Linked DNA regions of Ruficoccus amylovorans. The protein of the gene in region 1 binds, or shares a complex with, the protein of each later gene. Links are inferred from orthologs where the notes say so. Each region holds a gene or a part of one and is shown on either strand. Other genes may lie near its edges. The genes, in order: groL and metK.

Region 1 (11,843 bases):
GCTCGATCTTGTCGTAGCCGCGGGCCAGGGCCAGGGCGATGTCCGGGCTGTCGGGGAATTGCTCGTAGGCCTTGGCCAGCTCGATCATCAGGCGCTGGCGGGACTGGCTTTTCTGGACGGTGCGCAGGTACTGGGCCCGGTATTGGAGGTTGCGCGGCTGGCGGCGCATGGCCTCGGAGGCGTAAAGCTCGGCCTGCTGCCACTGGCCGATGGCGTAGTAGGCCCGCGAAAGGTCGTAGTAGGTCTGGGGGTTCTCGCTGTTTTCGTTGGCGAGGGAGAGCTGGTAATGCCGGATGGCAGCCGCGTAATTGCCCTCCTGATAGGCGAAAAGGCCGCGCTCGTACTCGTTTTTAGCCTCGGGCATCTCCGGTTCGGGGTCGGGGAGCGAGCTTTCGGTGTCGGCCAGCGGGGTCGGGGCCACGGCGGAAAGGGTGTTGTCCTCGGTCACGACGACGGAGACCGTGTCCGTCGGGGTGCCGTCTCCGGCATCGCCCCAGGTCGCGGTCAGCACCTGTTCGCCACTGCCGGTTGCGGTGGAATCAGCAGGCGTCCCGCTGGCGACGACGGTGGTGGTGCCGTCGGGTTCCGTGACCAGATTTTGCCCGGCGGGGGCAAGATATTCGGAATCAATAACCTTTGCGCCGCCGCCCGGTGCGTCGGGGATGTCGGCCACGTTAGTGGTGTCGGTGGAGGTACTGCTGCCCGAAGTGCCGCCGGTCGCAGTGGCCGCAGTTCCGGCCGAAGCGGCCCCGGCCTGAGAGCCGGGAACTTTGATCGAGGTGCCGGCCTTGAGGTCTTTTAACTGCTGGCGCACGCCGGAGAGGTCGCTGTTGTCGAGAAGGGCAGGGGATTGCTCGTCGAGGCGGGCCACAAGCTGTTCGGCCTGGTCCCAGTGCTCGCGGGTGAGGGCCAGACGGAGCAGGCCCATGCGGGCCTGGGCGTAGCCGTCGCCCTGCTCAGGCATTTTCAGGGCGTAGTTCCACCAGTCTCCGGCTTGAGCCTGATTGCCGAGTTCGTAGTAGAGTTGGCCCAGTTGGACGGCCTCGGCGCAGGTGGGCTTGTTGTTCGAGGTCTTGAAAGCGCGCAGCCATGCGTCGAGCGAGGGCTGGAGTTTACCGGCGGCGCGCTGGGCCTTGGCCAGTTCCTTCCAGGCCTGAGTGTCGAGCGGTTCGCCGGCGAGGTAGTTCTGGTAGGCGGTGGCGGCGGCGTTCCAGTCCTTCATCCGCGAGTGGGCCTGTGCGGCGAAAAGCGCCAGGTCGGTGCGGGTGTTGTCCAGCCCGTAGGCCTGGTCGAAGTAAAAGGCGGCCATCGCCGGATCGGGGACTTCGAGGTAGGCGAAGGCAAGCTGCTCAATGACGGCGGGGCGGTTCGGGTGGTCGGCGTCGAGCAACTCCAGGGCGCGGACGGCCTGCTCAACGTTGCCGCTGTAAAGCTGGGCCTTGGCTGTGTCAAGCTGGGCGGCGACTTCCGCGTCGATGCGCGCGCGTTCGGCCTCGGGGTCACTGCGAGAGCAACCGGCCACGAAAAAGGTTGCCACTGATAAACAAATGGCCGCAATCTTGCCGACTGTGATAGACATGCCCGTACTGATACGAACAATGTCTTGCCCAGTGTAAACTCTGTCAAGTGTTGAGAATGCCCGTCTTTTTCAGATTGATCCTCCTTTTTCTGGCAATGGTGTCGCTCCGGCCCGCTTTCGCGGCGGACTATACGCCCGATGCGGACCTTCAGTCCTACGTGTGGGAATACCCGATGGTGAGGTTCAACTACTACGGCTACAAGGCCGGAGTCGAAACCCTCTTCCGCGCCTACGAGCACACCAGCGACAAGTCCCTCAAGCCGGGCGAACACGGCGTGGTCGGGATCAAGATATACACCGCCTCTGGCCCCGGCATGCGCACGCCGCCGAACCTTGTCCGCGCCGTGGTGGCCTGCCTGGAAGAGCGCGGCTTTGACCGGAAAAAACTTTTCCTCATCGACTCCAACGCCGAACGCCTGCGCGAAAGCGGCTACCTGCCCCGGCGCGACACCTCCCCGAACGAGTTCGAAGGCATCCCGGTTTATGCGCTGGATAGCGGCGACTACTACGACAAGGAGTGGTCCTACGACTCGAACCTGCCCTCCCGCGAACGCGTGGCGATGGCGGCCTCGAACTCACGCTTCAGCTATGAGGACGACCCTGAGGAGCGCAAAAGCTACCTGGCGTACCCGCTGATTTCGCAGGTGGACTTCTGGATCAACCTGCCGATGGCTTCCGACAACAAAGCGCTCGGCATCAGCGGCGCACTGGCCAACGCCACACTCTGGAACATCAGCAATAACACGCGCTTTCTGGCCAGCCCGGCCAACGCCCCCGTCGCCGTGGCGGAAATCGCCGCCATCCCCGAACTGCGTGAAACCTGGGTCTTTACCCTGCAAACGCTGGAGCGTTACCAGTTCATGGGCGGGCCGCGCTTCAACTCCCTCTACACCGGGCAGGAGCCCAAGCTCTGGCTGAGCGCCAACCCGGTCGCTATCGACTACCTGATGTGGCGCCGCATTTACAATGGCCGCGCCCGGGAGAGATTCCCCGTGCCGGATCGCGATCCGCAGCTCTTCGAGTACGCGCAGGCCGTGGGCCTGGGCAACTACAAGCTCGACCAGCTCAAGCTCGTCCGCCTGCAAAAAGCCGAAGGCAGCGACAGCTCCGACTAGGTGCTCGGATAAGAGATTTTACGGAAGGCCGGAAAGGACGGGAACGTTCGCTTCCGGCTTTTTCTTTGCGTTCATTCCGGTCTTCTCCGGCCAGGCGAATGTTGAAATAGAAGAAGCTGCTCACCGAAGCCATGCGCAGAGGACACGAGATATTTCTTTCGTCACTTCGCGTGATTTATGCCGGTAACCTTGTTCCCTGTATTTGAGTAAGGCATAGGCCTTTCCGCTGTCCTGAAGGGGGTGTGATGGTTACCTCAGGGCGGGGCAATCTCGAGTGGGGGAAGGTAAGGGAAGGTAAAAGGCGGTACCGGTAATTACTCGGCTTCCTTGTCCTTCAGGTACTCGAACTTCATGATACAGGTCCACTTACCGTTGTACTTGGCAAAGGTGGCGGACTTGATCCAGTATCCGGCCGAGTTGGCCCGGCAGCGGCTTTGGGCGCGCTCGTCTTTTTTATCGTTGATGCGCGCTGTGCTCCGGCACGAATCGGAAAGCAGGGCCGTGGCCTTGTCGCGGGCGTCTTCATAGGCGCGTTCACAACTGTTGCCATAACCGGCGACGACCTGCTGGTCCCGGGTCTGCGTCGGGCGCATGTAGATCTTGTGCTCGATGAGCATGCGGGTGTAGCAGATGCCTCCGCCCACCTCGATCAACAGGCCCTTGGTTTCGTAATCGCCGTCGATGGCGCGGGTGGCGGCTTCGGCGATGGCTTCCTCCTCGGCGCGCTCGGGATCGCTGTCGAAGCCGATGACAAATTCTGTGATGGTTTCGTTGGGCTTGTTCAGCTCCGCAGCACCAGCCGGTGCGCCCAAAAAAGCGCACAGTAATAGAACAGGAATATATTTCCTCAAAAGACCCACAGACGAACCATTCAGTTAAAAGTAAAAAAGCATGTCAACCTTGACATTGGCTAAATTGCATTTGTTCGCAGCTTTTTTATCTTTTTTCGGGCCTAAATAACCGGCTTTAATGCAGGTAAGAAGCTGGTCTGTCCTGTGGCCTGTTCCGCCCGCTTTGAAGGTAACCGTTTTTTGCGGCGCAGGGGCGATTGCTGGTCCGGTCGGAAACCGGACCGCTCAACGCTATCGGGTTTCACCCGGGGCACCTTCGAGGGTGCGGACGAATTCCGCGCGGTCGGCGTGCTTGAAGAACGCGGTCCCGGCGACAAAGGTGTCGGCTCCGGCGTCGCGGCAGCGCAAGCCGGTTTCGAGGTTAACGCCGCCGTCCACCTCGATGCGCCACTGGTAGCCGTGCTGTTCGCGCCAGTGGGCGACCTTTTCGATCTTGGGCAGGACATCCTCGCGGAAGGACTGCCCGCCAAAGCCGGGCTGGACGGTCATCAACAAAACAAGGTCCACGGCTTCCAGGTAGGGCTCCAGCATTTCCACCGGGGTTCCGGGGTTGATGCAGATGCCGCAGGTCGCCCCTTGCGCACGGATCTGGCGCAGGGTTTCGGCCTTCGGGTAGTCGGGCTCGGCGTGGATGGTCACGTTCTGGGCTCCGGCCTTGATGAAGGCGTCAATGTAAAGGTGGGGGTTGTCCAGCATGAGGTGGACATCGAAAAACAGTTCGCTGCCCCCGCGCAGGTCGGCCACGGTCTGGGGGCCGAAGCTGAGGTTCGGGACGAAGTGCCCGTCCATGATGTCGATGTGGACCCAGAAGACGCCGTCGGTCTGCTCGGCCTGGGCGAGGCTGTCGGCCAGACGGGCATGATTACCGGCGAGGATGGAGGGGGCGACGATGGGACGGTGGGACATGGGCTGGGATTCCTTTACCAGGTGCTGACTACGGCGTTGGAGATCTTCTGAGCCATGGTGCGGGTCAGCACCGGCAGGGCCTGGTACTCGGCGATCTGGAAGCCGCCCTGGACGAAAGCCTGCTGCTCGGCCCAGATCTCACGGCTGTTCATCAGGATCTCGCCGGTGCGGTTGTTCTTGAGCGTGACGATGCACTGCATGCGCAGCATGTAGGACTGGGCCAGGCCGGTGTCCTGCTTTTGCGTGGCACCGACGGTGCGCTCGTAGTTGGCGATGAGAATTTCCAGGGTGGCGTCGGCCGAGGCGTTTTCGACGATCTTGAGGTTACTGTGGCCTTGCAGGTCGGTGATCGTCTGGTCGGTCAGGGTGGCTCCGGCCTGGGGGGCGAAGGAGCCGTTCTTGACCGGGGCGACGTAGAGCGTGCGGAAGGGCAGCTCCCCGGGAGGGCCGAGCCGGTAGTGCGAGCAGGCCCCGAAGACGAGGGCGAGCGCGACCAGCGCGAACCAGGAAAGACGGAGTCGGGCAGGGCGGAACATGACTTACTGGGCTCCGGCGGGCAGGTTCTGGTTTTCGGCGGCTTCGGTCTGCTCCTTGTCCACGGCTTCCTGCTGGGGGGTGTTCGGGCCGGGGAGCTGGACGGGGAAGAGGTTGTCCACCCCGAACTCGGGGCCGATGAGCGGATCGGCGGGCCACATGCCCTCGTACGGCTCCATGATCGGATCGTCGAGATAGGGATCCATGAGAGGAGCGCCGACACCCATGTAGTCCTCGGTGGTGCCAGTGGCCGGGTCGTAGATCTCGGCGGCTTCGGCTCCGGGGGTGGTCAGGAAGTCTTCGGTCTGTTCGATCTGGAAGCCTTCGTCCTCAAGCATGTCGATCTCGCTCTGCTCGTCGTACTGGCGGTCGCTCGGCTCCTTGTAGCGGCCAAAGACCCAGTCGTAGGGGGTCATGGGAGGCTTTTCGCCGGACTTGATCTCGATGATCAGCTCGCGGGCCTTGCGGGCGCTGGGAGAATCGGGGGCGACGGTGATGGCCTCGTTGAGGAAGATCAGGGCGGCGCGGGGGTTGTTGCGGTATTCCCAGTAAAAGGTGCCCATGTCGTAGCGGTTGGCGGCGAGGGTTTCCTCCATGTAGTAGAGGCCGGCTTCAGCCTCGGAGACGCTGGTTGAGTCTGGAAAGAGGATGAGGAAGTCCTTGTAGTAGGAAATCGACTGGCGGGTGGCTCCCTGGTCGTACTGGGGGCCCTGGACGAGGGCGCCGTAGGTCTGGGCGAGGCTGAGGTAAGCGTCGGAGGTGATGAAGCTGTCCGGGTAGTTGTTGATCAGGCGGTCGAGCGCGTCGATGGCCTCCTCGGGCTTGTCGTTGTCGTTGGCGACCATAGCGAGGTTCATGAGGGCCATGGGGGCGTAGTCGCTGTACGGGGCGCTCTGGACAACTTCCTCGTAGGCTTTGGTGGACATGTCGGCATTGTAGAAGCCGGGGAAAAGCCCCCAGTAGTAGGGCAGGGCGCCGTCCTGGACCTTTTCGCCGATGTTGTAAAGCTGCTGGACGACGAGGTTGAAGCCCTCGTAATTAGGATACTTCTTGATGATCTTCTGGAATTCCTTGGTCGCGGTTTCGAACTGGTGACGGTCGGCGTAAATGACGCCGCGCTGGTAGATGGCCTCCGGGGCGAAAACCGAGTTCGGGTAGTCGGAGACGACTTCCTTGTAAAGGTCGAGGGCGGACCACTGGTTACCTTCCTCCTGCTCGAGGCGGGCCTCGTTCATGAGGTCGAGAGCGCTGGTGTAGTCCTCGCCGGAGGGGCCGACGAGGTGGTCCGTGTTGCGTCCGACGACGTGCCAGCCCTCGTCAGGCGTCCATACCAGAGAGGCGCGCAGGGCGGTCAGGGTAGTCAGAAACAGAAAGAGTGTCAGGAAGCGTATCCCCATATTTAGAAAGTAACTGTGTTAGGTGCCGTTGGGCTTGGCAAGCTCTCCTTTGTCGCGAGGTCCGCAGGCAGCGCAATCTTTTTTTGGCCGGGCCGGGTCGTCGAGGGCGAAATAGACAGTACGGCCCAGTTCGGGCAGGGCCACGGCCACGGCCTGATGGTTGGAAAGAACGCCCTTGAGCGCGACGGTTTCGGAGCGGGTGCGGGGGGCCAGCGCGCCGTTGGCGGCGGAGTCGAAACCCTGGAAATCGATCACTTCGAGCGAACCCTCATAGGCGATGTCGCCGGATTCGTTCAGGGTCGGCTTGAGGGTGACAATGGTCCCGGCGAAAACATTCTCCTCGGTGCCGGGCACGGGGATGCGTTTGCCACTGCGGTACTGGCTGGTTTTGCCAAGCGCGAGGCGGGCGGGTTGGCCCTGGCCGAGCAGGCGAAATTCGACCGTCGCGGGCTGCTCGTCGGCAGCGGGTGCCACGTCCGTGCCCCAGGCGGTGCAAGCCAGGAAAAAGCAAAGCAGCAGGGCGGTCGGCAGACGCATCATTATCGGCTGATGGTCAATGCCTGAGCGCGATTGGTCAACCATCATTTCCTCCGCAACGGGCGCGGAACGGAAAATCCCGAAACCCGCCCCCAACAACGAATCCCCAAAATGATAGATGACCAATGAGAAATGGAAAATGACCAATCCCTAGGTCAGCTTGACGAGAGAGGCGGCCCAGGTGAGCCCCGCGCCAAAGGCGGCCATGAGGACGTAGTCGCCGGGCTTGACCTTGCCGGTGCGGCGGGCCTGCTCCAGGGCGAGCGGGATGGAGGCGGCGGAGGTGTTGCCGAACTGGTCGATGTTGACGAGGAACTTGTCCATCGGCACACCCATGCGGGCCACCATCGCCTCGATGATGCGGATATTGGCCTGATGGGGGATGAAGCAGGCGACCTCGGAGGGGCTGACGCCGGTCTTTTCCAGCAGGTCGAGGGCGACCTTGCCCATGTCGCGCACGGCGACCTTGAAGATCTCCTTGCCGTTCATCTTCAGGAAATGCTCGTGGTTGGCCACGGTCTCGGCGCTGGCCGGGCTGAGAGACCCCCCGGAGGGCATGTAGAGCAGGGAGGGGCGTTCGCCGTTGGCGCGCAGGATGCTGTCGATCACGCCCACGCCGGGCTGGTCGCTTTTGCCTAAAACAACGGCCCCGGCCGCATCACCAAAGAGCACGCAGGTCGCCCGGTCGTCCCAGTCCATCAGGCTGGACATCTTCTCGGCCCCGATGACGAGCGCGTGCCGGTAAGAGCCGGCCTGCATCATGCGCGTACCCGTCTCCAGCGCGTAGAGAAAGCCGCTGCACGCCGCCGAGATGTCGAAGGCGGCCACGCAGTTTGCCCCGAGCTTGCTCTGGACGAGGCAGGCGGTCGAGGGAAAGGACATGTCCGGGGACATGGTGGCAACGATAATCAGGTCAATGTCTTGCGCCGTGAGGCCCGCGTCGTCCAGGGCGGCCCTGGCAGCCTCGACCGCGAGGTCGGAGGTGGCCTGGCCTGGCCCGGCGATGCGGCGCTCGCGGATGCCGGAGCGGGTGCGAATCCACTCATCGGAGGTATCGACGGTTTGGGACAATTCCTCGTTGGTGACGATACGAGCGGGCACATAGGCACCGATTCCCTGAAATATAACGGAAGGTGTGTCTGCGGGCATTGAGTCAGGAGTCGAACGCACCGCGAGGGGCCGGTGCGGGATTGATCACATCATGGATGCCGCAAGACCTTGGCGGAAAAAAACTCCCTTAACCAGAAAATTCTACGCCTGCGGGCGTTACGGGGGCGGATTTGGCCAGGGCGTTGGCTTTTTCGATGGTGTCGCCGATGTGGGCGTTCATGTCGTGCTCCAGCGCGTCGCAGGCGATGCGCACGGCGCTCTTGATAAATTCCCGGTTGCTGGAGCCGTGGGCCTTGACCACGAGGCCGTTGAGCCCGAGCAGGGGCGCTCCGGCGTAGTGCTCGGGGCTGAAGGTGCGCTTGATACTGGCGAACGCGCCCTTGTTAAGCAGTGCGCCGATCTTGCGGATCGGGTTCGCGGTGATCTCCTCCTTGAGCACGTCCTTGAGGGTGACGAGGCAGGCTTCGAGCGTTTTCAGGAGGATGTTGCCGGTAAAGCCGTCGCAAACAACGACGTCGGCCACGCTGCGGAAGGTGTCGAAGCCCTCGATCAGCCCGATGTAGTTGATCTCGCCCTTGAGTTGCTTGAGCAAATCGTGCGCCTCGGCGATGCGTGCCGTGCCCTTGCCCTCCTCGGTGCCGATGGTCAGCAGGCCGACCCGGGGCTTGGCAATGGGGAAGATCGCGCGCGCGTAGGCTTCGCCAAGGATCGCGTTGTGGACGAGCTGGCGGCTCGTGGTCTCGGGCTGGGCCCCCGCGTCGAGCAGGATGAAGTGGTGGTTGCGGCTGGGGATGACGGCGGGCAGGGCGGGGCGCTCCACGCCGCTCATCTTTTTCAGGATCAGGGTGGAGGAGAACATCAGGGCCCCGGTGTTGCCGCAACTGACGGCTCCGTCGGCCTGGCCGGTGCGCACCAGATCAATCACGCGCAGCAGCGAAGCTTCCTTGCGCCGGAAGGCGGCCTTGGGCTTCTCGTCCATCGAGATGACATCCGGGGCGTGCTCCAGCACGACCTTGGGGTGGTTTTCGAGTCCGGCCTCGCGCAGCAGCGGAAGGAGTTCCTCCTGGCGACCGGTCAGGATGATCTTGTGCAGCTTGGTCCAGTCAGGGCTGCCCAGCCCCAACCGGATGGCGGCGACCACCTCGGAAGGACCGAGATCGCCGCCCATTGCATCCACCGCTACGGTGGCCCCACACGTCTTTTCAACCATGGGTGCATAAGCTGTGTCGTTGGTGCAAAAGCGTCAAGGATAACTCCTTATCTCCAGCGACTGAAGAAAATCCCCAAAACGCCCTCCCGCCCATGCCCCGGGGCGGCAAAAATTCTTCCGCACAAGGCCGAAGATTCCACCGGAGAAAAACAAAAAGGGCGTCGCTCGAAAGCGACGCCCTTGTAAATGCGTTGGTTTAGCTGGAAGGCTGATGGTAAGCGGTGCAGGGTGGAGCCCCTATCGCCCGTGGACGCTGTCCACATACATCATGCCGCAGCGGAAACGTAAGCCCGGGGGCTTACATCATGCCGCCCATGCCGCCCATTCCGCCCATGCCGCCCATATCGGGGGCACCGCCGGACTTTTCTTCGGGCAGGTCGGTGATCATGCACTCGGTGGTCAGGAGCAGGCCGGAGACCGAAGCGGCATTCTGGAGGGAGGAACGGGTCACCTTGGTCGGATCGACGACACCGGCCTTGGCCAGGTCTTCGTAAACGCCAGTGGCGACGTTGTAACCCTTCGAGCCCTTGGACTTGAGCACTTCCTGGACGACGAGGCTGCCTTCAACACCGGCGTTCGAGCAGAGCTTCTTGAGCGGCAGCTCGATGGCGCGGCGGATGATGCGGGCGCCCACCTGTTCGTCACCTTCGAGGGAGTCGGCGACCTTCTCGATGGCTTCGGCCGTGCGCAGCAGGCCGACGGAACCACCGATGGAGATACCTTCTTCGACGGCGGCGCGGGTGGCGTGCAGGGCGTCTTCGACGCGGGCCTTCTTCTCCTTCATGTCGGGCTCGGTCGGAGCGCCGACATTGATGACGGCGACGCCACCGGCCAGCTTGGCCAGGCGTTCCTGGAGCTTTTCGCGGTCGTAGTCCGAGGAAGTTTCCTCGATCTGGCGACGGATCAGCTTCACGCGGCCCTGGATGTCGGAGCTCTTGCCGGCACCTTCGACGATGGTGGTGTTTTCCTTGTCGATGACGACGCGCTTGGCCTGGCCGAGGTCGGCGAGCTGCACGTTCTCCAGCTTGATGCCGAGGTCTTCGGTGATCAGGCGGCCACCGGTGAGGATGGCGATGTCTTCGAGCATGGCCTTGCGGCGGTCACCGAAGCCGGGAGCCTTGACGGCGGCGACATTCAGGGTGCCACGCAGCTTGTTCACCACGAGGGCGGCGAGGGCTTCACCTTCGACGTCTTCGGAGATGATGAGGAAGGGCTTGCCGGACTTGGCCACGTTCTGGAGGATCGGGAGCAAGTCATTGAGACTGCTGATCTTCTTCTCGTGGATCAGGATGTAGGCGTCTTCGAGGACGCAGTCCATCGTTTCGGCATTGGTCACGAAGTACGGCGAGAGGTAGCCCTTGTCGAACTGCATCCCTTCGACCACGTCGAGGGTGGTTTCGATACCCTTGGCTTCTTCGACCGTGATCGTGCCGTCCTTGCCGACCTTGTCCATGGCGTCGGCGATGATTTCGCCGATTTCGCTGTCCCAGTTGGCCGAGACGGTGGCAACCTGCTTGATCTCTTCGCGGCTGGAAACCTTCTTGGAGTCCTTGGCGAGCTTTTCAACGGCGGCTTCAACGGCCTTGTCGATCCCGCGCTTGAGGAAGATCGGGTTCGAGCCGGCGGCGACGTTCTTGAGACCTTCGCGGAAGATGGCTTCGGCCAGGACGGTGGCGGTGGTGGTACCGTCACCGGCGCTGTCGGAAGTCTTGGAGGCGACTTCACGCACCATCTGGGCACCCATGTTTTCGTAGGGGTCCTTCAGTTCCACTTCCTTGGCCACGCTGACGCCGTCCTTGGTGACGGTCGGCGAGCCGAATTTCTTGTCGATAAGAACGTTGCGGCCCTTCGGTCCGAGGGTCACGGCAACGGCCTTGGCGAGAGCTTCAACACCGGCAAGGATCTTCTTGCGGGCGGCTTCATCGAATACCATTTGCTTAGGCATGGTGTATAATTACTTAATGGTTAATTGCTAATTGTTATTTATTGGTCCGGTCGGCACGCTGTATCCGTTTTTGAATACAGCATCATGGCGCAGCCATGATCAATGCCTGCACGTGTCACGTGCTAGCCGACGATGGCGAGGATGTCGTCCTCGCGCAGCAGCGTGTAGGACTGGTCGCCGAACTTGACCTCGGTGCCGCCGTACTTGGAGACGATGACCTTGTCACCGACCTTGACGTTGAACGGCTGGGGCTCGCCCTTGTCGTTCTTGGCGCCGGTGCCCAGGGCGACCACTTCGGCCTCCTGCGGCTTTTCCTTGGCGGAATCCGGAATATAGATACCGCCCTTGATTTGTTCCTGATCTTCGACCGTCTTGACAAGAACGCGGTCTCCGAGGGGTTGGATCTTAGGTGCTTTACTCATGGTTTGTTGTTAGAACTTGGTTAGGTTTTTAAGAAAGTTTGAGCGTTGGAAAGTTCCGGGGTTGAGAGTTGAAGAGGGCTCACACGGAGGCACAGAGGCACGGAGGTTTTTTGTTGTTTAAAATTGGCAGGTGGGAAGTTCGTGAAACTCTCTAACCGTCGGAGCGGGAAATGTGGAAGCCTTGGCCATCCTGATCGCCCCAACCTTTACTTTTTTCCTCCGTGCCTCTGTGCCTCC
Region 2 (16,217 bases), 150 kb from region 1 along the record:
TCAGCACGCTGATGGCGTTGGGGGCGCTGCCGACCGATCACCCGCAATCCCTCGGGATGCTGGGCATGCACGCCGCCCCTTACACAAATCTGGCCCTGGAGGAGTGCGACCTGCTGATCGCGTTGGGCGCGCGCTTCGACGACCGGGCCACGGGCAAGGTTGCCGAATTCTGCCCCCACGCCCGCGTCATCCATGTCGATATCGACGCCTCCGAACTGGGCAAAATCCGCATGCCCACACTGTCCGTTCGTGCCGACGCGGGACGTTTTCTGGAAAGCCTGCTGGCCATCCTGCCCGAGCGCCAGCGCCCGGACTGGAACGCCCGCATCGCCGAGCTGAAAGCCACCCACCCGATGGAAATGCCCGGCGCGGAAGATCCCTCCACGCCTTACGGGCTGATCCACGCCATCGCCCGCCACGCCGGGCGCGACGCTATCGTCGCCACCGACGTCGGCCAGCACCAGATGTGGACGGCACAGGCGTTTCCCTTCTGCCGCCCCCGCCAATGGCTGACCAGCGGCGGCCTCGGGACGATGGGCTTCGGGTTGCCGGCGGCACTGGGCGCGGCTCTCTCCGAGCCGGGTTGCCCCGTCGTCTGCATCAGCGGCGACGGCAGCTTCCTGATGAACAACCAGGAAATGATCACCGCCGCCGAAGCCGGGGCCGACATCAAGGTCGTCATCATGAACAACCAGTCGCTCGGGCTCGTCCACCAGCAGCAGACCCTGTTCTTCGGCAAGCGCCTCATCGCCTCGAAGTTCGAGCAGGGGCCGGACTTCGCCATGATGGCGCGGGCCATGGGCATGGAGGCCGTCGATCTGGCCGGGGAACCGGACATCGACGCCGCGCTGGCCGAAGCCTTCGCTCGCCCCGGCCCGGTCCTCATCAACGCCCCCACCGGCGTCGAACAACACGTCCTGCCCATGGTCCCCCCCGGCGGCGCAAACCGTGAAATGATCCGCACAGCCTGCGCCCGCTAGTGCGTGGCCGCACTGGACATTGAGGGGCGCTGCCCCTACGGAGCCAGAAAGGCTCCTGGCCCCAGTGCTGCTTTAGGCCGCGTGGACAAAATACGGAACGAGCAGCCGAAGCCTGCACTTTCGTTGCTGCGCATCGCGTCAGGGATTGCGGCTTTCAGTGAAACTGAAAGCCGCAATCCCTGAGGGGCATCCAAACTGAAGCGTACCCAAACTTGTAGAAATAACGAAGTGGACGCCACCGGAGAAGGGAAACCAGAGACGTGCAAGTCTCTCGGCGTGGCCAACACCACTTTGTGTCTTCGTGCCTTTGTGGTTAATAAATCAAACCACCAAGGACTTAAAAAACCTGACGGGACCGGCTTAACCGCAGACGACGCGGCCGCACATGCTCAGCGCGTTTTCCCCAGCAGGACGCGCTCGCGCAGGATGGCCTTGAGTTCGGGCAGGCCCTCCTCGCTCAGGCAGGAAAGCTGGTGCACCTTGCGGCGGATCTTCTTTTTGAAGCGGGCGAGGTTTTCCGGCGACTCCGGCTCGTCCATCTTGTTGGCCACGATGAGCTGCGGCTTGTCGAGCATGGCCTCGTCGTAGTAGCGCAGTTCGCGCACCAGTTGCCGGTAGTCGTCCACCGGGTCGCGCCCGTCGGTCCCGGCCATGTCCACGAGAAACAGCAGCAGGTTGCAGCGCTCGATGTGGCGCAGGAAGCGGTGCCCGAGTCCGCGGTTCTCGTGCGCGCCCTCGATCAGTCCGGGGATGTCGGCCATGGTCAGGCGCTCGTAGGTCTGCGGGTACTCGATCACGGCCACGGTCGGCTGGAGCGTGGTAAAGGGGTAGCTGGCGGTCTTCGGCTCGGCGCCGGTCAGCAGGCCGATGAGCGTGGACTTGCCCGCGTTGGGGAAGCCGACCAGCCCGATGTCGGCGATGGACTTGAGTACGAGCTTGTAGGTGCCCTGCTCGCCTTCCTGCCCGGGGGTGTACTTGCGCGGGGCCTGGTTGGTGGACGACTTAAAGGTCGTGTTCCCCTTGCCGCCCTTGCCGCCCTTGAGCAGGAGGTACTCCTTGCCGTACTCGATCAGCTCAAGCACGGTGTTGCCCGTCTCCTCGTCGATCACGACCGTGCCGGGGGGCATTTTCAGCTTGAGCGAATCGCCGTTGGCACCGTCCTTGTCCGAGCCCTTGCCGGGAACACCGTTCTTGGCGGCGGCGTGGGGCTTGAACTTGTAGTCGGTGAAGTCCGCCGTGTTCGGGTCGCACACGAGGATAATATCCCCGCCCTTGCCGCCGTTGCCGCCGTCGGGTCCGCCCTTGGGGTTGTGCGCCACGCGCCGGAAGCTCATGCAGCCGTTGCCGCCGTCTCCGGCCTTGAGGCGAATAGTGACTTCATCCACAAACATGCCGCTGATTTGTCTGCGCTCGGGGGCGGCGGGTCAAGGGCCAAAGCAAGGGCTGAGCTTCGGGCTTGCCGGTTTTTTCGCCGAAACTACCCTGCTTCCATGTCCCGGCGACACCCCTACGAGTACCTGATGGAGCCCCTGGCCGAACGCCCCGGCTACGAGCGCAAGCACATGTTCGGCTGCCTCGGCTGCTACTACCGGGGTAAAATCGTCGCCGTGCTGGCCGAGGGCGAAGACCCCTGGAACGCCTTTCTCGTGCCCGCCGAGCGCGACCAGCACGCCGCCATCGTAGCAGAATTCCCTATGCTGACGAACCACCCCGTCCTGCCCAAATGGCTCATGCTGCACGCCGAAGACGACGCCTTCGAGACCGTGGCCGGGCGCATCGTCGAGTACCTCCTGGCCGAAGACCCGCGCTTCGGCGTCGTCCCCAAGCCCCGAAAGCGCAAAAAAAAGCCCGGCGCATAACGCACCGGGCACAAGAGAGGGGCAAACTTCCCTCCTCGAATGCTCAAAGACGAGAGGTCGCTACCGTTAAAAGGATATAAGGGCTAATTGTTATTTTCCGGATTCTACATCCAACAATTAGCAATCAGCCATTTAACCATTTGCCCTTCGTGGCAGCCGGATCTCACAAAAGCTCTTAAAACGTGTCCTCGAACACGATCTCGTCGAGCGGGAGCTGGCCGCCGCGCGGGCGGGCGGGCTGGACGGCCTTGCCGACGGCGATCATCATACCGATGACGTGGTCCTTCGGCAGCTTGATCAGCCGGGAGACCGTCTCCATGTCGAAGCCGATCATCGGGCAGGTGTCGTAGCCCATGGCCTTGGCGGCGACCATGATCGTCTGCGCGGCCATGCCGGAGGAGCGCAGCGCCTCGTCGCGCTGGAGCTGCTTGTCGTCCTTGTAAAACTGGTGGATCATCCCGACCAGCATCTTGCGGGTCTCTTCGGGAGCATTGGCCCAGTAGCGCTCGGTCCGCAGGCCCCAGGCGTTGAGGTCGGCGCAGACCATAATGAGCGCGGAGGCTTCACGCACCTGCGCCTGGTTCCAGGCCGCCGCGCACAGTTGCTCGCGCAGTTCCTTGTCGCGGATCACGACGAAGCGCCAGTTCTGGATGTTGAACGAGGTCGGCGAGAGAGTAGCCAGCTCCAGCAGGCGGTCGATGTCCTGCTGCGGCATGACAAACTCCGGGTCGTAGAGCTTGACCGAGCGGCGTTCGCGGATGGCGGTAAAGGTGTCCAGGGGACTGGTGGCGGTACTGTTTTCCATTTCGTGTAAAAGAAAACGCCCAGCTTATAGCAAAATCCACCCTCCGGCAAGCCGGGCCTCGCATTTTGCGGCAACAACGCCGTCGCCTCCACAACAACACCGGCACCCCCTTTCCAAGTGCGAAACCTCCCCCGCCCCGAAGCTTACAACGTCGCCTGCAAGCTGTGGTAAGAGGCGTACAACTGCTCCTCCAGCGTATCCCACTCCTCCGGGCTAAGCCCGGTGTCGCGACGGTCATCACGGTAGCGCATCGCCGTCACCCGCAGTTGCGCCGCCGGGAGCATATCGTCCACCGGCTGGTCGTTGAGCAGCGCATACAGCCGGGCGAGCACGGCGGCGACTTCGTCCCCGGTAGCCTTTTCCCGCCGAAGCTGCCACCACTCAAGCTCCAGCCGGGCGGCCTCCTCGTAGTCGAAACTGTTATCAAAGGAGTCCGAGATCACCCGGTAATAGTCCACCAGATACGGCAGGGCCAGTTCGGCCTTTTCCCGGCTGGTGGATTTCTGGAAAACGCGGGCAGCCTGCACCCCGTAGTAGGCGATCCGGGTATCCACCCACGGCGAGCACCCGAACTGCGTGCGAACCGTCCGCCAAAGCCCGGCCCCCAAGTCCACGTAATCCTTCGCGTAATAGGCCTGCCACATCTTCGTCTCCAGCCGCGCCATCTCGCGCGGGTCAAAGTCGCGGTACGTGCACGGGCGCGGCCAGAAAAACCACAGCGCCCCGGCCAATACCAACAGCGCGGCCACCAGACCACCCCACTTGATGAGGATTCGCTTTCTTATTGCAAACATGACTGCCCCGTTGCGGAAGGTCACCCCAGCTTGGGTTAAAAACGCCTTCGGTTAAAACAAAAAAAGTGCGCCAGCAAACTGGCGCACTTTGAAATGTATATGGAATTCGGCTCTTCGGGAGTGAATGAATCACCCCGAAGAATGCGACCCGCCTAGTAGCGGTAGTGGTCGGGCTTGTAGGGGCCTTCGACCTGAACACCGATGTAGTCGGCCTGGGTCTGCGAGAGCTTGGTCAGCTTGCAGCCGATCTTTTGCAGGTGCAGGCGGGCGACTTCCTCGTCGAGGTGCTTGGGCAGGATGTAAACGCCGGGCTTATAGGTCTCGCGCTTCTTCCACAGCTCGACCTGGGCCAGCACCTGGTTGGTGAAGCTGTTGGACATCACAAACGAGGGGTGACCCGTGGCGCAACCGAGGTTGACCAGACGGCCCTTGGCCAGCAGGTAAATGCTGTTGCCGTTCTCGAAGGTGTACTTGTCCACCGCGCCCATGTGGTCGGGCTTGATCTCTTCGACCTGCACGCCGGGGAGCTTCGCCAACTGGTCCACCTGGATCTCGTTGTCAAAGTGGCCAATATTGCAGACGATGGCCTGGTCCTTCATCTTCGCCATGTGGGCGGCGGTGATGATGTCCTTGTTACCCGTGGTGGTAACGTAGATATCGCCGAAGCCGAGGGTGTCCTCGACCGTCAGCACGCGGAAGCCTTCCATCGCGGCCTGGAGCGCGCAGATCGGGTCAACTTCGGTCACCACGACGTTCGCACCCTGGGCGCGCATGGCCTGGGCGCAGCCCTTGCCCACGTCGCCGTAGCCGCAGATGACCGCGACCTTGCCGGAGATCATCACGTCAGTGGCACGCTTGATGCCATCGATGAGGGATTCGCGGCAGCCGTAGAGGTTGTCAAACTTGGACTTGGTGACGGAGTCGTTCACGTTGATCGCGGGGATCAGCAGCGAGCCCTTCTTGTGCATCTCGTAGAGACGGTGCACGCCGGTCGTGGTTTCCTCGGAGACGCCCTTCCACTCCTTGACCACTTCGTGCCAGCGGGTCGGGGACTCACCCTTGACCTGCTTGAGCAGGTCCTTGATGACCTTCTCCTCGTGGCTGGAGGATTCGCCTTCGACCCAGTCGGAGCCGTTTTCGAGTTCGTAGCCCTTGTGGATCAGGAGCGTGGCGTCGCCGCCGTCGTCAACGATCAGTTGCGGGCCCTTGCCGTCCGGCCAGGTCAGCGCCTGATAGGTGCACCACCAGTACTCCTCCAGCGTCTCGCCCTTCCAGGCGAAGACCGGGATGCCGAGGTTCTTCGCCACGTAGGCGGCGGCGTGGTCCTGGGTGGAGAAGATGTTGCACGAGCACCAGCGCACGTCGGCGCCGAGAGCCTGAAGGGTCTCGATCAGCACGGCGGTCTGGATCGTCATGTGCAGCGAGCCCATGATGCGGATGCCATCGAGGGGCTTTTCCGCCGCATACTTCTCGCGGGTGGCCATGAGGCCGGGCATTTCAAACTGGGCGATCTCGACCTCCTTGCGGCCGAAGTCGGCCAGCGAGATGTCCTTCACCTTGTAGTCGGTCGTGGTCAGTGTATCTGTAGACATGATCTTTAATTAAGTTGCCCGCGAAGACACGCGAAGAGGCGCGAAGGTCAGCGGGAGTGTGCTAAGCGTTTGTATTCTAGTTTGCCGAGGGAGCCGAAATTAACCAGCAGTCCGAGCGGAAGCCGGGTGGCGGAAAGGTAATTGAGCAGTTGAGCTTCATGTTCCGCCAAGAGTGATTTCAGCGATTTAATTTCCAGGAGAATCGAGTTATAGAGGAGAAAGTCTGCAAAGTATTGGCTTTCCAGTTGGCGCCCCCGGTAGTGAATGGCGATAGGTGCCTGTTCCCTGAACGGTATCCCGGTCTGATCAAACTCAATCCGCAGACATTCCTGATAAACTCTTTCCAAAAAGCCGCTCCCCATCGCGGAATGAACCCTCATACAAGCCCCAATGATCTCGTAGCATTCCTGCTTAAAGATCACTTCGCTCATCTTCGCGTTCCTTCGCGTAGCTTCGCGGGCAATTTCCCCCCTTAAACGGCGGCGCCGAGAGCGGCCTTGAGTTCGGCGGCGCGGGCGGTGCTTTCCCAGGGCAGGTCCGCCTTGGCGAAGTGGCCGTAGTTGGTGGACTGGCGGTAAATCGGCTGGAGCAGGTTGAGCTGGCCAACGATATCGGCAGGCTTGAAGGAGAAAACCCGCTGCGCGGCGGCGGAGATTTCCGCGTCAGAGAGGCCATCCTTGGCCGTGCCAAAGGTGTCCACGTGGATGCTCGTCGGGTACGGATAACCGATGGCGTAGGCGACCTGGAGCTCGCACTCGTCGGCCAGTCCGGCGGCGACGATGTTCTTGGCCACCCAACGGCAGAAGTACGCGGCGGAGCGGTCAACCTTCGAGGGGTCCTTGCCGGAGAAGGCGCCGCCACCGTGGCGAGCCCAACCGCCGTAGGTATCGACGATGATCTTGCGCCCGGTCAGGCCGGCGTCGCCCTGCGGGCCGCCGACGACGAACTTGCCCGTCGGGTTGATGAGAAACTCGGTTTCGTCCGTGATCAGCTCAGCCGGGAGCACCTTGCGGATGACCTCGTCGATGCAAAACTCGCGGATCGTGCTGTGCTTCACGTCCTCGATGTGCTGCGTGGAAATGACGACATTGCGGATGCCCTTGATCTCACCGTCCACGTATTCAACGGCGACCTGGCTCTTCACGTCGGGGCGGAGCCACTCGACGCCGACTTCCTTGCGCTGGTAGGCCATCTCGCGCAGCAGACGGTGCGCGAACATGATCGGGGCGGGCATCAGCTCCTCGGTCTGATTGCAGGCGTAGCCGAACATGATCCCCTGGTCCCCGGCGCCCTGCTCGGCAGTGTCCTTGCCATCGGCCGCAGCGGCGTCAACGCCCTGCTTGATGTCGGGGGACTGGGTGGTCAGGCAGTTGGAAATGAAAACTTCGTCGGCGTGAAAAACGGCGTCGTCCTTGGCATCGATGTAGCCGATGTCGCGGATGGCGTCACGCACGACCTGCTCGTAGTTGAACTTCGAGTTGGTGGTGATTTCTCCGGCGACGAACACGCAGTTGCTCTTGACGAGGGTTTCGCAGGCAACGCGGCTCTTGGGGTCGTCCTTGAGGCAAGCGTCGAGGATGCTGTCAGAGATATAGTCGGCAACTTTGTCCGGATGGCCTTCGCCCACCGATTCAGAGGAGAAGATGAAACTTTTGTTCATAAGCCGCTAAATCTGCACAATCTCACAGCGCCCGCAAGTCAAATCATCAAAACATCCAGATTTATTGATATGAGACTTAGTTTCAATAACAAGACCCGCGTTGACCTTCGTAACGGCCCGGCAAAAAGTGTTCCCTCCGGCACGAAAAAGCCGCCCGGCGGGAACCGGACGGCTTGAGAAAAACGGAAACAACCGGAGCCACCCAGGACGGTTGATGCGCCCCTCGCGGCCTCTTATTTAGAGCCCCGAGACCTGCACGTCTTCGGGCCAGGTGACGCTGAACTCGAAGGGCGTCTTGACCTCCTGGCCGGGGTTGAGGTTGTAGATCCACTCGATGAATTTCTGCGAAGTCATCTTCAGCGAGGCGGTGTCGGCGGAATACTTCGGCTGGATCAGCTCGACGGCGATGTCGTCGTTTTCCGAGACGGGGATCTGGTCCCAGACCGAGAGCGTGATCGGCGTCTGCTTGTTGTTCTTGATCTCGAACTCGTAGCGCCAGGTCATGCTTTTGCTCCCGCCGAAGAACCCGGCTTCGCCCTCCTTGCGGTCGAGGAGCTTGCGCTCGACCGTCACGCCCTGGTCGATCCCGAGCCACGTCCAGAACTCCTGTCCCGGCGGCACCAGATCGAGCGCGGACTGACCCACGAAGCTGCCGTCGAGGTAGATATTCCCCGGCCCCGGCAGGAAGGCGTATTCGCTGGCGTTGGTGACTTTCGTCTTCAGGTAAACGTGCGGAGAGAGCTTCGGCACGGCCGAGTAGCGGAACTCGCCCGGGAAGCTCTGCGTGGTGATGGACACGCGCACCGGCTGGTTGTCGCTGGGGATGGAGGCTGTATTGGGAATCTGATACACCACGGCAGTCGCTCCGCTCTGCACGGTCGCCTCCTGCACCTGCATCGGAGCCGAGGCGACGAACGAATCGGCCATGATCTCGTTGGTAAGGCCGCTGGCCATCGCCGGGCGAGCCTGCTTGGCGCGGGCGGATTCATAGGCAAAGGGCGGCTCGACCGGCATCGGCTTGAACACATTGACGAACCACGGGTTCAACTCAGGCTCGCGTCCGCCGACCTGCGGCTGCGCGGTCGAGAGGCTCAGACGCACATCGGTCCAGTCCTCGCCGGTGTTCTGGGTCACGCTGCCGTAGCTGGCGAGCGTCACCTGCTTGTCCGTGGTGTTGGCGCGGATGTCGTAGCTGGGGGTCCAGCGCGGGCCATAGACGATGCTCGTCAACTCAACGACGACCTCCGAGGAGCGGTCGAGTGAAACCACCACCTTGGCCACGTTGCTCTGCTTGCGGGCGTTGGCGTTGAGCTGGGAAATCTCGCGGCGCAGGCGGTTCTGGATTTCACTGACCTGCTGGAGCGCGGCGTCGTTCTCCATCGTGGACTGGTCGATCTTTTCCAACTGCGTGTTATAAAAAGTCAGCATCTCGGTCCACTGCACGGCATCCATCGGCGCGGGGGCACTACTGTCCTTGGGCGTGGCGGTGACGCGGGCCAGCACCGCCTCCAGCGCGGCACGACGGTCCTTCAGGCGGGTGGCCGTCATCCCGAGCGCCTTGGCCTGGGTGTCGGCTTTTTGCAGTTCGTCGGTCAGCTCCTTGAGCCGCCCTTCGGGCAGGTCGGTGAGCTGCCGCGTCTCAAAGCGTACGTCCTGCAAAGTGAAGCCGCCAGTGCCGTCCACCTGAAGGCTCCCGGCGTCGGTCTGCGCGGGCAGATCGGTAAAGATCAGCGTGTGGACGCCGGGGTCGAGCTTGAGCCCGGCCTGGCGGACGACCTCGGCCCGGTCGGTGTAAACCGTAACCGCGTTGAGGTGCGAATCGAGGACTTGCTCCTGCGCGGCAGGCAGTGAGAACGGTGCCGCCAGAGCGGCGAACAAGAAGGGGGATAGTCGGGTCATCGGCATAGTGACAGTTTATAACGGAATCGGTTCTCAGCGTGAAACCCAAAAGCTGTAAAAGTTTTGTCATGCCCGCCGAAGGCTTGCACCGCCCAGCCGCCCCGCCTAAGAACCTCAAACTCTAATTATGACAAAACTAGCGCTGCTGACGGCTTTCTGCATCCTGCCCGCCTCTTTCCCGGCAGTCTTCGCCACCCCGGTGAGCGCGCCTCCGCCCGCCTGGCGCATGTCCTACCCCGACCCCGCGCTGCCGCTGCACTACCAGGAAGAGGAGACGTTCTTTCTCACCTCGTTCGGCTTCCGCGCCGCCAGCACAGGCGAAAGCGCCAGCACCCTGGCCGAGAATGCCGAGGGCGGCACTACGGGCTTCAGTATCGACATCAGCAGCGAGAGCTTCGAGGTCGTGCAGGATCTGATCGCGCTCGAAGGCGAACACAGCTTCCACCTGTTCCACAGCGACGGCACCGACTCGAGCCTGACACTGGCCAGCCCGGTCGCCGTCACCGCCGGGATGAAGCTCTTTTTTGAAAGCTGGCTCCGTTACTCGACTCAGTCGCAGATCGCCCGCGTCCAGCTCTCCACCGACGACGGGGCCACCTGGCCTGTCACGCTCTACAGCCTTCCCGGCAGCGGTGGCGAGACCGAGCTATCCCCCTCCCTGCAACAGCTCGACCTCTCTCCCTACGCCGGGGAAACCGTGCGCCTGCGCTTCCTTTACGAAAGCACCGGCAGCTACTATCCACTCACCGCCCCCGAGCACGAACCTCTCGTCGGCTGGTTCTTTGACAACATCCAGGTTGGCACGAGTTTCATCAAGCGCCCCTACTCCATCGGTGATCCCAGCGACGACGAACAGTACTACCTCGAACTCATCAACCGCGCCCGTGCTGACGCCAACGCCGAAGCCCAGCGACTGGCCGCCCCGACCGACCCCGATGTCATTGCCGCCATGAACCACTTCGGCGTCAGCATCCCGCAGATGATCGTCGAGTTCGCCGATCTGGAGAACAACGTCCAGCCCCTCGCTTTTAACAAAAAGCTCCTCGCCTCCGCCCGCCTGCACACGCAGGACATGCGCGACCATGTCTTTCAGGACCACACCAGTTCCCCCGATGCGCCCGCTCCGAACCAGCCCGGCGACACGCCCGGCGACCGCGCCACCCGCCAGGGCTACGATTTTTCCTACATCGGCGAAAACATCTATCTCAACGCGCTTTCCGTCACCCACGGGCACGCCGCCTTTGAGGTGGACTGGGGCGACGACGCCAATGACGCCCCCGCCTACGCCGGCACGGTCCACGACAATGACGGCATGCAGGACGCGCCCGGCCATAGGCTCAACCTCCACAACCCGCTTTTCAAAGAGGCCGGTATCGGGATTTTGAATACAACCGGCCCTCTCGCCGGCCCCCAGGTCGTGACGCAGGACTTCGGTCAGCCGCAGGCGGACACCGCCTACATCACCGGCGTCATCTTTGACGATTCCGACGGCGGCAAGTCCTACGCTACCGGCGAGGGTGCGGGCGGCGTCCGCGTTGATGTGGACGGCAGTGTTTACTACGCGATCAGCACCACCAGCGGCGGCTACGCCGTCCCGGTGTACCGCGACGGCACCTATACCGTCACCTTCACTGCACCGGGCTACCCCGTGCAAACGCGCACCGTAACCGTGACCAATCTGCAAAATGTGAAAGTGGACTGGCGACGCCTGCGCCTGAACGTCGAGACCGTTACGCACAGCCCCGGCGGCCTGACCAGCATCACCTTTGACCCGGAGAACGAAAGCCCCGGCGCGACCTTCACACTTCTCAAGGCAACCGCCCCCGGCGGCCCCTACTCCGCCGTCCCCGAGGCCACGCCTTCCGGCCCCAGCGGCCCCGACAACGCCTACATCTACACCTATCAGCACGCCCCCGGCGAAGACCTTTTCTTCCGCATCCTCATCCAAGACTAGCGGGTTACACCCGCTGGCATTGAGGGGCGATGCCCCTACGGTGCGTGGCCTTTCTGGACTTTGAGGGGGCGACGCCCCCTCAAAGTCCAGAAAGGCCGCTACCCCTCCCCCGCCGGAGAGTGCGGGTTTCGCAGGTAAGCAAGTCTGCTCGGAGAGCACGATTCGGCGGGACAAGGACAGCTCCCCAGCGCAAGGGTTCGGCGCTTTGATCCGGATGAGAGGTGCTATTCCTCTCCCAACGCTCCCGCCCCTTTAACTCTCAAACTCTCAAACCCGAAACTCTCAAACTCTTAAACGCACAAGCGTTTAAGCTATAAAAAGACGCCCGGCGTAGAAGCCGGACGTCTCGGGGTTGTTCGTTAAGATCGCGAAATCTTAAAGGCGGGAAATGAGCAGTTCGCGTTCGAAGATCAGTTCCTTGGGCAGGTGGTCGAAGAGTTGGAGGAAGAGCTCTTCGTGCTGCAGGGTCTGCATCTTCATCTTTTCGCGGTCGATGCTCATGAGTTCCTTCCACTGATCTTCGGAGAAGTCCAGGCCGCGCCAGTCGAGGTCGCAGTAGCGGGGCACCCAGCCGATCGGGGTTTCCTTGGCGAAACCGCGGCCGTTGGCACGCTCGACGATCCAGCGCAGGACGCGCATGTTCTGGCCAAAGCCCGGCCAGAGCCACTTGCCGTCGGCGTTGCGGCGGAACCAGTTGACGTGGAAGATACGCGGGGTTTCGTCCAGGTCCTTCTGCATCTTGAGCCAGTGGCGGAAGTAGTCACCCATGTGGTAACCGCAGAACGGCAGCATGGCCATCGGGTCGCGGCGCAGTTCACCGGCCTTACCTTCGGCGGCGGCGGTGCGCTCGGAGCCCATGGTGGCACCGAGGTACACCCCGTGACTCCAGGTGAAGCTCTGGAAGACGAGCGGAATGTCGCTCATGCGGCGGCCACCGAAGACCATGGCCTTGATTTCAACACCGTCGAGGCGCTCCCAATCCGGGTCGATGACCGGGCAGTTGCGGGCCGGGGCGGTGAAGCGGCTGTTCGGGTGCGAGGAAGGACGGCCACAGTCGGGGGTCCAGTCGTTGCCCTGCCAGTCGATCAGGTGCGCCGGGGCTTCCGCAGTCATGCCTTCCCACCACACGTCGCCGTCGTCGGTCAGCGCGACGTTGGTGAAGATGGTGTCACGCGAGCAGGAGTCCATCGCACTCGGGTTGGTGTCGTAGGAGGTACCGGGGGCCACGCCGAAGAAACCGGCTTCCGGGTTGATGGCGCGGAGCTTGCCGTTGGCGTCGGGCTTGATCCAGGCGATGTCATCGCCTACGCAGGTGACCTTGTAGCCTTCCATTTCCTTGGGCGGGATGACCATCGCGAAGTTGGTCTTGCCGCAGGCGCTCGGGAAGGCAGCGGTGACGTAGGTCTTCTTGCCGCAGGGCTCTTCCACACCGAGGATGAGCATGTGCTCGGCCATCCAGCCCTCGTCGCGGGCCATGGTGGAGGCGATGCGCAGGGCGAAGCACTTCTTGCCGAGCAAGGCGTTACCGCCGTAACCCGAGCCGAAGGAGACGATCGTGCGCTCTTCGGGGAAGTGAACGATGTACGTATTTTCCGGGTTGCAGGGCCAGGCGGCGCTCTTTTCGCCATCCTTCAGCGGCTGGCCGACAGAGTGCAGGCAGGGGACGAAGAAGCCGTCCGTGCCGAGGGCGTCCAGCACCTTCTGGCCGACGCGGGCCATGATACGCATGTTGACCACGACATAGGCCGAGTCGGTGACTTCGACGCCGATCTGAGAAATCGGGCCGCCCACGGGGCCCATGCTGAAGGGGATGATGTACATCGTGCGCCCCTTCATGCAGCCTTCGAAGAGTTCCTTCATCTGGCGGCGCATCTTGCGGGGTTCTTCCCAGTTGTTGGTGGGACCGGCATCGTCCTTGTTCTGCGAGCAGATAAAGGTACGGGATTCGACGCGGGCGACGTCGCGGGGATCGGAGCGGAACAGATAGCTGTTCGGGCGCTTCTCCTCGTTAAGGCGGATACAGGTGCCGGCTTCAACCATTTCGGCGAAGAGGCGGTCTGCTTCCTCCTGAGAACCATCGCACCAGTGCACCTTGTCGGGCTTGCACATCTCGACCATCTTGTCGACCCACTTGAGCAGGGCGGCGTTCTCGGTTTTGGGTTGGGATTCTGTGGCAGTACTCATGATTAAGTTAGTTGCTGGGTGTCGTAAAATTAAAAAAACTAATCCACAAAAACTGAAATGAATAGCAACACTAATTTAAATCCAGACGAGCAAACGCGTCCCGATCCTCTAATTACGCATGCGACTTATGGCTTCCATTTACAAATCTAATAAAAAACACCGACAGGACAATCCAAAACAAGAGCTGATACTTCCCCTGAAAAGCACGGTCATAATAATTAACCATACCCGACAACAAGCCATGCCTGGCGCTTTCGGAAGCCAGAAAAAACCCCGCACCAGTGCAGGTGCGGGGTGTAGTCAAAGGGAGAAAAGCTCTGTTTATTTCAGCCCTGGAAAGTCGGCGACACCGTACGGCGCTGGCCGGGCTCAAGCTCGATCATGTCCCCGTCAGCGGGGATTTCATCGTTCTTGTAGATGCGGCAACTGATGGGCTCCTCGCCATCGGGCGCGGTCCACTGCCATTTTCCGATTTCGAGAAACTCCATCGGCACGCCCTCATCCGGCGAAAGACCGGGGCCGATGCCGCGCACGTACGGCTTGTTGCCGATGCCGATCAGCACCTGGGCAACCAAAACGGTCGCGCCTTTCGGGCTCTTGCGGGGCTTTTCCCGCAACGGAGGCAATTCCTCCATCAGGTTCGGCTGAGAAAGGCCCTCGGCGGCGTCATTGTCATCGGCATCACTGCTGGTGCCCTCAGCGGCATCCGCTGAGGCGGCTCCGGCAGAGGCGTCCAGTGGGCGGGAGTCGGTAAAGACCGGCCCCTCTTCGCGGGCGAGATCGGCGGCGGCTTCTTCGCGGCGGGACTCAAGCTCGTCGATCTCGGCTTCGTAGGCCGCGTCTTTGACGGACAAATCCTCGGGCACGTCCTCAGCCCCTTCAAGCTCCTCTTCGGCGGATGGCTCCCAGGAGGGCTGTGCAGGCTCGGATTCCTCGTCCGCCTCAAGCAGGTCGTCATCGGAAATCACGCTTTCGTCATCAGCCACGTCCCCGGGCAAGGTGTCGCCGGGCAAGAGCTCCCCTTCCTCGGCGGCCAATTCTTCGGCGGCCTCGGCCAAGTCGGCTTCAAGCTCGTCGATCTCGGCCTCGTAGGCGGCGTCCTTGACGGCCAAATCTTCGGGCACATCCTCAGCCCCTTCGAGCTCCTCCTCAGGCGTCTCCTCACCGGGAACTTCCTGCTCGGCCAACAGGGTCTCGTCGGGTTCGACCGTCTCGTCGTTGGCGATGTCGGCGGGCAGCGTATCGCCAAGTGCGAACTTCGTGTGGGCGTGCGATAAACCACCTTCCGTCTCCAGCGCCGAGGGCTCGACCGCCTCGTCGGCGTCGGAAGCGTGAGCCGGGGCCTGATCCGGGGCTGTGCGGGCGGCTGCGTCGCGGGTCAGTTGATACTGCACCTGCTCAAGCTGGCCGCTGAGATTGACCAGCGACACCTCGATTCCGCCAATGAGGGCTGCGGTGTCCTCCGCCGAGGCCACGCTCTCAAGCGCCTGGGCCACATCCTTGCGCAGGGACTCGACCGAGTCGGACAGCGCCTTGATCTCGCCGCTGTCACCGGGCTGGCCGGGCGTGTGCCCCTCCAGCCGGGCAGCAGCCTCGGTCGTCTTGGCCAGGGCCTCCTCGGCGCGGTCGGTCTGGCGGGCGACGATGGCCGCGATCTCGTGGATCTCGGCCAGCACCCGCTCGATGCGTTCGGCGTTTTCCAGGTTGGCCTGACTGCGGTCGTACTCCATCAGGTTCGCCCGGATCTTGAACTCCAGGAAAAAGGGAATGAACGCAAGCACGCCGCCGAGCCCAACACTGACCACCACCCAGAAGAACTGCATGGGGCTCATGGGGCCATCGCCGCTGAAGGCAAAGATCAAGCCGAACGCGACGAGAAGGACGTCGGCGACGATCATGCTGATCTTCTGAAGCCGGAAATTGTTTAGGTCCTCCATTCTGATAATTTGCAGCCAGTTTGCAGGATAAAGTGCCCGCTGACAAGAACCTATCGCAAGAGTCGCCAGACGGGCCACGCTGGCGATCTTTTCTTTCATGTCATCGCGGGCGTTTTCCCCGCTTTTAGCCCCGGGGGACTTCGACGAAACCGGCCTTGCGCCAGACCTTGGAGAGGGTCTTGTAGGCGCGCTTCTGGGCGGCGGCGCTGCCGTCGCGCAGGACGGACAGGAGGTAGTCCTTGTCGCCGTGAATGGCCTCGTAGCGCTCACGCACCGGGGTGAGCATTTCGACTACGGCCTCGGCCACAGCCCCTTTGAAATCGGCGTAGGTCTTGCCCGCGAAGTCCCTTTCCAGCATCTCGACCGGCTGGCCGCTGGCGGCGGAAAAGATGTTCAGCAAATTGGTGATGCCGGGCTTGTCGGCCCCGGCGCGGATCTCGCTGCCGGAGTCGGTCACGGCACTGCCGATTTTCTTGCGGATCGTCTTGGGGTCGTCGATGAGGTAGATCGTGCCGTTCTGGTTGGTATCGGACTTCGACATCTTCGACTCGGG

Evidence for each region.
Region 2: the proteins of groL (region 1) and metK are in contact, whole or in part, in a cryo-EM structure (PDB 8P4O), measured with the Escherichia coli proteins. The link is inferred for Ruficoccus amylovorans from one-to-one orthologs.

The regions. Positions count from the first base shown.
Region 1 is NZ_JACHVB010000012.1:306,059-317,901, forward strand. Bases 8,862-11,828 are described here. They hold groL (chaperonin GroEL), read right to left. Parts: upstream 11,185-11,828; coding sequence 9,538-11,184; downstream 8,862-9,537. Other genes in these bases: plsX (phosphate acyltransferase PlsX), read right to left, coding at 8,862-9,239; H5P28_RS02410 (co-chaperone GroES), read right to left, coding at 11,307-11,606. In the rest of the region: H5P28_RS02360 (tetratricopeptide repeat protein), read right to left, coding at 1-1,579; H5P28_RS02365 (DUF362 domain-containing protein), read left to right, coding at 1,636-2,694; H5P28_RS02370 (hypothetical protein), read right to left, coding at 3,009-3,506; rpe (ribulose-phosphate 3-epimerase), read right to left, coding at 3,777-4,451; LPS assembly lipoprotein LptE, read right to left, coding at 4,466-4,987; H5P28_RS02385 (tetratricopeptide repeat protein), read right to left, coding at 4,991-6,382; H5P28_RS02390 (hypothetical protein), read right to left, coding at 6,401-6,922; H5P28_RS02395 (beta-ketoacyl-ACP synthase III), read right to left, coding at 7,070-8,068; more of plsX, read right to left, coding at 8,157-8,861.
Region 2 is NZ_JACHVB010000012.1:159,700-175,916, reverse strand. What follows is about bases 5,597-8,406. They hold metK (methionine adenosyltransferase), read right to left. Parts: upstream 7,691-8,406; coding sequence 6,503-7,690; downstream 5,597-6,502. Other genes in these bases: H5P28_RS01745 (mucoidy inhibitor MuiA family protein), read right to left, coding at 7,928-8,406; H5P28_RS01755 (GxxExxY protein), read right to left, coding at 6,078-6,461; ahcY (adenosylhomocysteinase), read right to left, coding at 5,597-6,030. Outside these bases: ilvB (acetolactate synthase large subunit), read left to right, coding at 1-980; GTPase ObgE, read right to left, coding at 1,370-2,371; H5P28_RS01775 (hypothetical protein), read left to right, coding at 2,471-2,839; H5P28_RS01770 (nitroreductase family protein), read right to left, coding at 3,015-3,617; H5P28_RS01765 (hypothetical protein), read right to left, coding at 3,788-4,438; more of ahcY, read right to left, coding at 4,591-5,596; more of H5P28_RS01745, read right to left, coding at 8,407-9,589; H5P28_RS01740 (hypothetical protein), read left to right, coding at 9,717-11,543; H5P28_RS01735 (phosphoenolpyruvate carboxykinase (GTP)), read right to left, coding at 11,919-13,727; H5P28_RS01730 (hypothetical protein), read right to left, coding at 14,054-15,664; trpS (tryptophan--tRNA ligase), read right to left, coding at 15,789-16,217. UniProt on the Escherichia coli protein: Catalyzes the formation of S-adenosylmethionine (AdoMet) from methionine and ATP.